3 linked regions of the Leucothrix mucor DSM 2157 genome follow. The main gene of each other region encodes a partner of the protein of the gene in region 2 in a complex. Links are inferred from orthologs where the notes say so. Each region holds a gene or a part of one and is shown on either strand. Other genes may lie near its edges. The genes, in order: tsaE, tsaD and tsaB.

The links.
Region 1: the proteins of tsaD (region 2) and tsaE are in contact, whole or in part, in a crystal structure (PDB 6N9A), measured with the Thermotoga maritima proteins. The link is inferred for Leucothrix mucor DSM 2157 from one-to-one orthologs. Residues at the interface, in WP_004082750.1 of Thermotoga maritima: Cys10, Asp11, Arg49, His50, Leu82, Gly84, Gly135, Gly136, Glu154, Thr155, Leu156, Asp157, Asp158, Ser159, Glu162, Asp165, Lys166, Arg169, Leu170, Tyr175, Lys213, Thr214, Leu217, Tyr218, Gln221, Arg222, Asn324; in WP_004082108.1 of Thermotoga maritima: Leu37, Gly38, Lys46, Lys57, Val59, Lys60, Ser61, Thr63, Phe64, Thr65, Leu66, Met67, Val69, Pro71, Tyr82, Arg83, Leu84, Asp86, Asp88, Phe89, Asp93, Ile128, Asp130, Glu131, Arg134.
Region 3: the proteins of tsaD (region 2) and tsaB are in contact, whole or in part, in a solved structure (PDB 4WQ4), measured with the Escherichia coli proteins. The link is inferred for Leucothrix mucor DSM 2157 from one-to-one orthologs.

What each region holds. Positions count from the first base shown.
Region 1 is NZ_ATTE01000001.1:302,428-305,543, forward strand. What follows is about bases 130-3,088. They hold tsaE (tRNA (adenosine(37)-N6)-threonylcarbamoyltransferase complex ATPase subunit type 1 TsaE), read right to left. Parts: upstream 1,855-3,088; coding sequence 1,405-1,854; downstream 130-1,404. Other genes in these bases: LEUMU_RS24090 (N-acetylmuramoyl-L-alanine amidase), read right to left, coding at 130-1,293; queG (tRNA epoxyqueuosine(34) reductase QueG), read left to right, coding at 1,918-2,997. Outside these bases: more of LEUMU_RS24090, read right to left, coding at 31-129; LEUMU_RS0101470 (S1 family peptidase), read left to right, coding at 3,099-3,116. UniProt on the Escherichia coli protein: Required for the formation of a threonylcarbamoyl group on adenosine at position 37 (t(6)A37) in tRNAs that read codons beginning with adenine.
Region 2 is NZ_ATTE01000001.1:797,489-800,614, forward strand. What follows is about bases 68-3,036. They hold tsaD (tRNA (adenosine(37)-N6)-threonylcarbamoyltransferase complex transferase subunit TsaD), read left to right. Parts: upstream 68-1,029; coding sequence 1,030-2,043; downstream 2,044-3,036. Other genes in these bases: creD (cell envelope integrity protein CreD), read right to left, coding at 68-949; LEUMU_RS0103545 (cytochrome-c peroxidase), read right to left, coding at 2,008-3,036. Outside these bases: more of creD, read right to left, coding at 1-67; more of LEUMU_RS0103545, read right to left, coding at 3,037-3,126.
Region 3 is NZ_ATTE01000001.1:2,271,825-2,274,981, forward strand. The notes cover bases 79-3,078. They hold tsaB (tRNA (adenosine(37)-N6)-threonylcarbamoyltransferase complex dimerization subunit type 1 TsaB), read right to left. Parts: upstream 1,927-3,078; coding sequence 1,231-1,926; downstream 79-1,230. Other genes in these bases: LEUMU_RS27950 (lytic transglycosylase domain-containing protein), read right to left, coding at 79-80; truD (tRNA pseudouridine(13) synthase TruD), read right to left, coding at 190-1,230; yoaA (DNA repair helicase YoaA), read right to left, coding at 1,923-3,078. Outside these bases: more of LEUMU_RS27950, read right to left, coding at 1-78; more of yoaA, read right to left, coding at 3,079-3,157. UniProt on the Escherichia coli protein: Required for the formation of a threonylcarbamoyl group on adenosine at position 37 (t(6)A37) in tRNAs that read codons beginning with adenine.

The sequences.
Region 1 (3,116 bases), 490 kb from region 2 along the record:
TCACATCGAATACTGTTTTCCGGTCGATGTTTAACCGGATTGATGCTCGGACTGAGTCGTTGCATAACGTGGATCACGGGCTTCCAGGGCCAGCTTATAACTACGAATTCCCCGATATACCGCGCTAGCCAATTTCTCTTGGTAGTGTGGTGTTTTCAGTTGTTTCTCTTCACGAGGATTCGAAATAAATGCAGTCTCAATCAGCATGGATGGAATATCTGGTGAGCGCAACACACCAAAGTTCGCACTTTCCACTACCTTACGTGCCAGGCGGTTAACCGTTCCAAGCTCAGACAATACTTCTTTCGCTAAATCAAAACTGTCATCCAAAGCAGCAGACTGTGTTAGATCCAGCAATACTTCAGACAGTACGCGGTTATCAGACTGCAGCGTGGTACCAGCCATTTCAACGCCGCCACCATTCTCACTTTTTGCCAACCAATAAGCCATCTCACTGGATGCGCCTTTGTCAGACAATATATACACAGAAGAGCCAGTCACTGTTTTGTTGGTGTTAGCATCTGCGTGTACAGAGATAAATAAGTCAGCACCATTAGCGCGAGCAATCTCGATACGCTTACGCAAAGTAATGTACTTGTCGCTATCGCGTGTTAAGAAAGCCTTCATACCTTTGGTATTGTCGATGTGCTTTTTCAGTCGACGAGCGATCTGCAGTACAACATCCTTCTCATAAGTACCGTGCTTGCCTACCGCGCCAGAATCATATCCACCGTGGCCAGGATCAATCGCAACATTAAAGTTACGTGAGCCGGCTTTTGCTTGGCTGGCAACAGGTTTTAGCGCTTGCTTAGGTGCAGGAGCGGCTGCCGCAGCAACGACCGCTGCAGAAGCGGTACTATTGTTATCATCCAGTACAATCTCTAACAGGTACTTACCTGAGGACTGACTGAGTGATGCTTTAGCTTTAGTCTTTTGTGCCATATCCAGCACAATTCTCAGATCATCGTCGTTACGCATTGCATAACGCAGACGGCTAACTAAGCTGGTGGGTCTGTCACTATTAAGCTTCAATGCGCCGGCTGCCTTAGCACCCTTAAGGTCAAGAACAACGCGGTTAGGCGAGCTTAATGTAAATAATTTGTGCTCAATCGAACGATCAAGTTCGAACACGATGTGTTGTTGGTTTCGACCATTACGCATCGAAACTGACTTAACCAATGCTTTGCTATCCTTAGCTGCAAGGTGAGGGGCATAGACCATGGTTCCTAAGACACCAACTGATTTTGCCAGTGTCAGAACGAAATCCCTTCTTTTCTGATTGTTAACTTCCATTTGGACCGCTCTATAGTATTACCAGACTTACAGTGCATAAGATAAACGCATTAGCCTGATAAGATCAAGTAGATTTTACATTAAATCTATAAGTCTATGTTTTTTATTGAATTAAGGTGTTTCGATTGTGGCAGTTCGGCCATCACCCGCATAGCTTAAAGTTACGACAATATCGGCCTTGGGTAAAAAGCCTTTGGCTTGGTCGGGCCACTCAATTAAACACAGTGCATCTGGCCTGAAATAGTCGCGCACACCGAGATACTCCAGCTCTTCTGGGTCGGACAGACGGTATAAATCAAAATGGTAAATGTCGCGTCCTGCCAGACTATAGGGCTCAACCAGAGTATAAGTGGGGCTTTTCACCGTTCCTTCAAGCCCCAAGGATCTGAGAAGGCCACGCACTAAGGTAGTTTTGCCAGCGCCAAGATCACCGTGCAGTAGCACTAAGCCACCCACCGGTAACAGACAGGCAAGTTGCCCGCCAAGTTCCATCATAGATTGTTCATCGGCTAAATTTAGTGTGCAGGGGATCTGCAAATTACAGGCTGTATTCGGGTTCATAACTTGGTATCTGGATAGAGATGCTCCATACTATCGCGAAAATCTTAATAGTTCGAGACCGGCATGACGTCATTAGCATCGCAATCAGATCGGCAAGGCTTTGTTGAACGCTTGCAGGAATGGGGGCGGGAGCTGGGTTTTCAGCAGTTGGGCATTAGTAATACAGAGCTTTCTGAAGAAGAGCTGCGTCTGCAGGATTGGCTGGATAAGGGCTATCAGGGTGATATGGCTTGGATGGGCTCGCACGGGGTTAAGCGTAGCCGGCCAGCGTTATTACATGAAGGTACTCGCAGTGTGATTAGCGTGCGAATGGATTATTTGCCCACCGCCAGTACCGATTCTGAAATGGTTTTGAATCATCCTGAGCTTGCTTTCATCTCACGCTATGCGTTAGGGCGTGATTACCACAAAGTACTCAAGAAAAAATTACAGCAGTTAGCGCTACAAATACAAGATGAAATTGGGGCGTTTGGATTTCGGGTATTTGTCGACAGTGCACCGGTGCTAGAAAAGCCGATTGCTGTCAAAGCGGGCTTAGGTTGGGTTGGAAAACACAGCAATATTCTGAGTCGGGATGCCGGTTCATGGTTCTTTCTTGGCGAGATATATGTCGATTTGGAATTGCCGGAAACTGGAGCTGTTCAAGAGCACTGTGGCAGTTGTACCGCGTGTATCGATGTATGTCCGACACAAGCCATTGTTGCGCCATATGTCGTGGATGCCACTCGCTGTATTTCCTATCTGACTATCGAGTTAAAAGGCGTGATTCCTCCGGAATTTAGAGGAGCCATTGGCAATCGTATTTATGGCTGTGATGATTGTCAGTTAATCTGCCCGTGGAATCGTTTTGCCCAGCAAAGTGATGAGCCGGATTACGAAGTTAGGCACCAGCTGGATAGCGCAAGATTACTGGATTTGTTTGCTTGGTCAGAACCCGTATTTTTAGACAAAATGCAAGGCTCTGCTATTCGACGAATCGGTTATACCCGTTGGCAGCGAAATATCGCGGTCGCATTGGGCAATGCACCGTACCACCAACGAATAATTACCGCCCTTATGGAGCAACGCGCCAGCGCCTGTGAACTGGTTGCCGAGCATATCGATTGGGCATTAGACCAACAAAAAACAAAGAGTCAGCACTGATGTTATAAATTATCTGCATCGGCGATTTATTCCTGCGTTATAGGGAATCATTGCTTTTGTGATGTTTGTGGGTGCCAGCTTGAATAGGAGAGAACAACCGGATGTTACGCCGTTTTTTA
Region 2 (3,126 bases):
AAAGCGACACGGGGCTAAACAGTTTAACGCCTGATTTTAGCGCATAGAGATCATGCTTTTCCTCACCCAATAACCAATTCTGAGGATAGTTGCGAGCGATATTGGGCACTTGCCACTGTGCATCAAAGCCTTTGCTAGTGACAATAGAGCGAACTGGTGGAATATCGCCAATAAAGCTAGGGTGTGGCCATCCGGATTTGATATTGGCCGTGGTGCTTTCTCCAACTGGGGCAAAGCTTAGGCCTTCACTGCCATTCACGCTGAATTTGATCTTAAATTCCGGCAGAATCAAATCCCGCTCCAGATCCTTCATGCTGGCATGAAAACCTTGCGGTAGCAGGTTTGGCAGTAGCGTACCGGGGCGCAGTGGCGCAGTGGTATTGCTATCCCAACGCAGTGGCAGCGTTTCATCAATGGCTTTGGTATCACTCATACCGACGGCTAGCCATGCATCTTTCCAGCGTACTCGCTTTTGCTTGGAGTCGATATCAGGCAGGGCATTCATATCAAAATGCCCACTCATTTCAATGTCAGCCGTGTAGACTAGCGCATCGTAAATGCCGCGCTTGCGGTGCTTTTCCAGTATTTGAGTGTCGATGCGCAAATCTTTGGGTAGCAGCACAATGGTTTTTTCATTGAAAATATCGCGGGTAACCGTACGGGTTTCACCTTTATCATCCGTTACCGTGTCTATACTGATAATATGCTCGGTATAAGGCACGACCAGAATAGGGCCGGCAATCACTTGCTGAGTGCCCCAGGTATCGGCAATGCTGGAGATCGCGGTGCGGTAGTAATAGGTGCGGTCGCTGACCACTTGTTTTGCAAGAAATAAAGGGATTAGCATCGCCGCTGCGATAAAACCGATCAAAATACTGCGAAAACCAAGTGAATAGCGAATCGATTGCAGTTTACCCGCAGGCGTTTCTTTTGTAGATTGTTGGTCCATAAATAGTGTCAGACGCGTTCAACGCAACAAGAGTGATAATCTGGCAGAGCATACAGGATTGAAGGGGTACATTAAAGCTGATGAAAGTATTAGGGATTGAGTCATCCTGTGATGAGACAGGTGTTGCGGTTTACGACACTGAGGCCGGATTATTATCGGAGCGATTATATAGTCAGGTTGCGATGCATGCCGAGTACGGTGGCGTAGTGCCGGAGCTGGCGTCCCGCGATCATATTCGCAAGCTGGTGCCGCTAGTGCGTGAAGCGCTCAGCGATGCAGGCTTGACCCTGAATGATTTGGATGGCATTGCCTATACCTCAGGGCCGGGCTTAATTGGCGCGTTGATGGTCGGTGCATCAGTCGGGCGGACCATGGCTTGGAGTCTGAATATTCCCGCTTTGGCCGTGCATCATATGGAAGGGCATTTATTAGCCCCAATGCTGGAAGATTCAGCACCTGAATTTCCCTTTGTGGCACTGCTGGTCTCTGGCGGTCACACCATGTTGGTTCAGGTGAAAGCTGTCGGCGATTATGTGATTCTGGGTGAGTCGGTGGATGATGCAGTCGGTGAAGCGTTTGATAAGACCGCCAAAATGCTGGGCTTATCCTACCCCGGTGGACCAGAGCTGGCGAAACTCGCCGAGCAGGGTGTACCTGGTGAATATAAATTCCCACGGCCAATGGTGAATCGCCCTGGATTAGATTTTAGTTTCAGCGGATTGAAAACGGCTGCGCTACAAGCGTGGAATCAATCGGCACAGACTCCGGAAGATAAAGCCAATATCGCCCATGCTTTTCAGGAAGCGGTAGTGGATACTTTAGCGATTAAATGCGATCGGGCATTAAAGCAAACAGGCTATCAGCGCATGGTAGTGGCTGGTGGAGTGGGCGCAAATAAGCGCTTGCGCGCAAAATTAGATGAGTTAAGGGCGGAAGTGTTCTTCCCAAGACAAGCATTCTGTACGGATAATGGTGCGATGATTGCTTATGCCGGTGCCTTACGGTTGGCAGCGGGCCAGTTTGAACCCGCTACCATCTCACCAAAACCGCGCTGGTCCTTAGAGACGCTGACCGTCTTGCCCGACGCCGTGTAACATATTGCCATCCGGATCATTGGCATTCGCCGCCGGAATCCAAGGGCTTAGGCACTGACGACTCTTCACGCAAGGGTCGGTCAGTGTTTTCATAAACGCCACCAAGTCATCAATATCTTGCTTACTACTATTAGCGACCGGCTTAATGTCGATACCTGCTTTTAAGCTGCCTTGGCGGCTACGCTCCAGGCTTTTCTGGCGAATACCCGTTTGCTGTAACTGTTTCGGGTCATATTGCTTAAGCGCCTTTTGAGGGTTAAGCATGTGAGCAGTGACTGCTTCCAGTGATGTGTACGCACCGTTATGCCCCCAAGGGCCGGTGACTTCCACATTCAGCAAACTAGGCGTGCGGAAACGGTAGCGATCATCTTCCTTGCCGGAAATAATAAAGCAGCCTTGGTCATCATGACTGGTATCGCCAGCGTGTAACGGCTTACCCTCGCCAATCTGTGGCATGCCTGTATTGTAGAACTCTTCGTTCGTGAAAAAATCACCGCTATGACAGCTGGCACAGTCTGCGCCGCCTTGGCTTTGCGGCTTAAAGAACAGATTAGCCCCACGCTTGGCAGATTCAGAAATCGCCTGTTGATCACCTGCAATATAGGCTTTCCACGGATTATCAATAAACAATTGCGAGCGCTCATAATCAGCAAGCGCTTCAGATACATTCTGCTCCGTAATCAAATCGCCAATCGGCGTGCTCTTATCATTAAAGGCTTTGCGAAATGAGCTTTCCCAGTTTTGCTTTAGGCGATCAGTTAATGAGCGGCGTAAGGTTTGAGTTAAGGCGTCCGACATAAAACCACCACGCATTTCTTCTATGGAGGTGATCGGGAAGCGGGCTTGGGCTTGAACCAGATTTTCGCCACCCAGTGCATCGGCTTTGTTAAAACCGGTATCTGGTGTTTCAATCGAGTATTGATCCAAACGCTTGACGCGTCCATCGTGGAACATGTGCTTTTTCCAAAGCGCCACATTGAAGGTCGTTGGTGCGTTTCGCGGTACATTAATAAAGTCCGCTTCACTGAGTTGTCGGCCTGGGCCCAGCAAATTAACTTGGGTACTGCCAACGCCAACAGGCAA
Region 3 (3,157 bases), 1.5 Mb from region 2 along the record:
GCATGAGCGGCCGATTTTTGTAGTAGCGTACCAGGTTGAGCGGTTAAACAGCTTGCGGCTAACACTGGTTGCGCCAGCACTAACCCACCGCACAGCAGGCTAAGCGCTAGTCTTCGCCTTATTATCGTCGGAATGTTCATAAAACTATTAGTTTGGCCCGATGTACTTGTCTTCTAAAAAGACTTAGTCCTAGGTTTCGGTCGGAAGTTCAGTCGCATCCCGAAACTCACCTAGCTCCTGCAGCACACTCGTGGCATAACTTCCTGGCGGTAATGAAAAGCTCAATTCCAGGCAATCATCACTTAACCATTGGTGCTCAAGCTCACCCACCATCACTCGTAGCGAGCGGCGCTCTTGCTTTAAACCATGCTTTTCAAGACCCGCACACAGCACCGGAAACACCTCAGTCATTGAGGACTCCAATGCGGCAACTTCGCCCTGAGAAACCAGCTCACCAGCACCCCACAATGGACCTGTTGGATGCAAATCAAGCTCAGTAACCCGTTGGATCAAGGTGTCATTTAACGGCTCATAGAAACAACTATTGGTTCCATCAAGCTTAAAGACATCACCATCAACTGCCGAACTCCACTGCCCCTGTGCCACACGTTGTGACAAGCAGTGGTTATAAATCAAGGATCTAGCCGCAGAAAGATACATTCCACGTTGCTTGCTAGCCTTTGGTTTACTGTGACCTTCAAACCACGAAGTCGCGCGGACAATGTTTTGCTGATCGTGACCAAAGCGCTGCACACCAAAATAGTTAGGTACACCATCTTTACGAATGGCTGCGAGACAGGATTCTAACTGAGTTTTATCACCTTCACAGTTACGGATTACTAACTTAAAGCGATTGCCTTTAAGAGTACCAATTCGCAATTTACGGTTATGGCGCACTTGCTCAATAATTTGAATGGATTCTGGTAATTGTGGCTGCCAATCCGGTGCTTCTTTGCCCGGCAACCAGACGCTATACCACTGCGTTGTAATCGCATGACGATCTTTTAATCCGGCATACGACACATCACGGCGCGCAATACCTGCGATATCAGCGAGCTGGCGGCCAGTCCATTCGGTATTCTGCCCGTCCTTACGAATTTTCACACAGACATGTTCACCTTCACCACTGGGTTCAAAATCAGGAATTTCATCAACCTGAAAGTCGGCGTGAGTAGTACGAATGTCGCCACGAAAATTGGCAGCGTTCGCTGTCCGTTGAAGATCCATCATTTAAGTCTTACCCTGCTCGCCTTTTTTCAAGGCAACGTTATTACGCAAATAAACCGGTTCAGCGTCTGCTGCATCGATGGTTTCACCACGCAGCCATGCGGCAGCCGCAAGCTTCGCAACATAGTAGGCACTTGGGAATACTTCACGGATAATCCCTTTAATCCAAGGTGGAGGATTCTGCAGGAAGGTCTCTTGATAAGCCTCCCAACCGCTACCAAACACAATGGCGGGCTTACCATATTCAGTTAAAACTTCAGGTGCAGAGACTTGCTCTTCACCAATCAGCACTAGCTCATCACCTTGCTTTGCGTATTCACCCCAATAAACCTCACCCATACGAGCATCTAAGGCTGCAATATAATTACCTTCAGCATCGGGTTGATTTTCCAGCACTAACTCAGCCATAGTGGCTAGGGTTGAAATTGGAATCAGTGGCTTGTTCAACGCCAAGCCTAAGCCCTGAGCAATGCCCACAGCAATTCGCAAGCCCGTAAAAGCACCGGGTCCACAGCCAAAAGCAATCGCATCGAGCTCTTCACGTGTGACGCCAGCGTCTTCCAGTACATCATCCAGCATCGGAAGAATCAGCTGTGTATGCTCGCGAGGTGCAAACTCAAAACGCGCTGTAATCTCGCCATCATTGTAGACAGCCGCAGAACAGGCTTCGGTGGCGGTTTCAATTGCCAGAATTTTCATTTACTGATACTCGTAAAGAATCGTTCAACCACTTCCCGCTTACTGGTGCGCGGTACACGTGGAATACTTTCAAGGAAGGTACGGCCATAAGATTTAGTTCGCAAGCGTGGGTCGCAAATCATTAATACCCCTTTATCTGCCTCATCACGGATCAGACGTCCAACACCCTGCTTCATGGCAATAATTGCCTGCGGGAGCTGATATTCATTAAAGGGATTACGACCCTGCTCGCGAATCGATTTAATCCGCGCTTCCAGCACCGGATCACCTGGGGATGCAAAGGGAAACTTATCGATAATGACGCAACTCAGCGCATCACCACGCACATCCACACCTTCCCAGAACGTGCTGGTGCCAAGTAATACGGCATTGCCCAGCTCTTTGAACTGTTTAATCATTTCAGCCTGAGAGGTATCACCTTGTACCAAAATCGGATAATCAATCTCTGACTTCAGCAGTTCGGCCGCCTGATTGAGCGCACGGTAACTGGTGAATAGCATAAAGGTTCGACCTTTAGCCGCTTTAATCACCGGAATCGCTTCTTCCACAACCCGAGGAGTGAAGTCAGCGTGTTGTGGCTCTGGCATATTAGGTGGCGCATACAGCAGCGCATTATTCCAATAATCAAAGGGACTATCCAATAGCAATGATTTGGGGTTTTCTAGCCCAATGCGTTGAGTGAAATGCTCAAAGGAATGACCAACGGCCAGAGTTGCTGAGGTTAAAACCCAAGCACAGGGATAGGCATCAAGCTGTTTACGGAACGGCTCTGCTATTTCCAATGGGGTTGAGATAAGCGAGAAAGAGCGAGTATAGGTCTCATACCACTGCACGGTTTCTGGCTTGGGCGACTGGAAGTTTTGCAGACGTTGGGATTGTACAAATAAACGCTCATAGCAGGATTGCAGGCCTTTACTTCGCTCGCTAGCGATTTGTAACTGACCTAGCAACAAGTCCATTACATCGCTAAGATTTTGCAGCTCGCGTTGAATTGGCTCGTTATCGCGGATTTTATACCATGGCTCACGCAGGCCAGGCTTATCCATTGCCAAGCGTAGGTCTAAGACGGTTTTATCCAGCTTAGCCAACTGCTCGCGCAAGTCACCCATATCAGAAGCAGACTCTAAACACTCCGCTAAAGTATCGCGACTCCAATCCTGTAACTGACGGCTACTTAAGGTATCGCTGAAAAAGGTTGATGCAATTTCCGGAAGCTGATGCGCCTCATCTA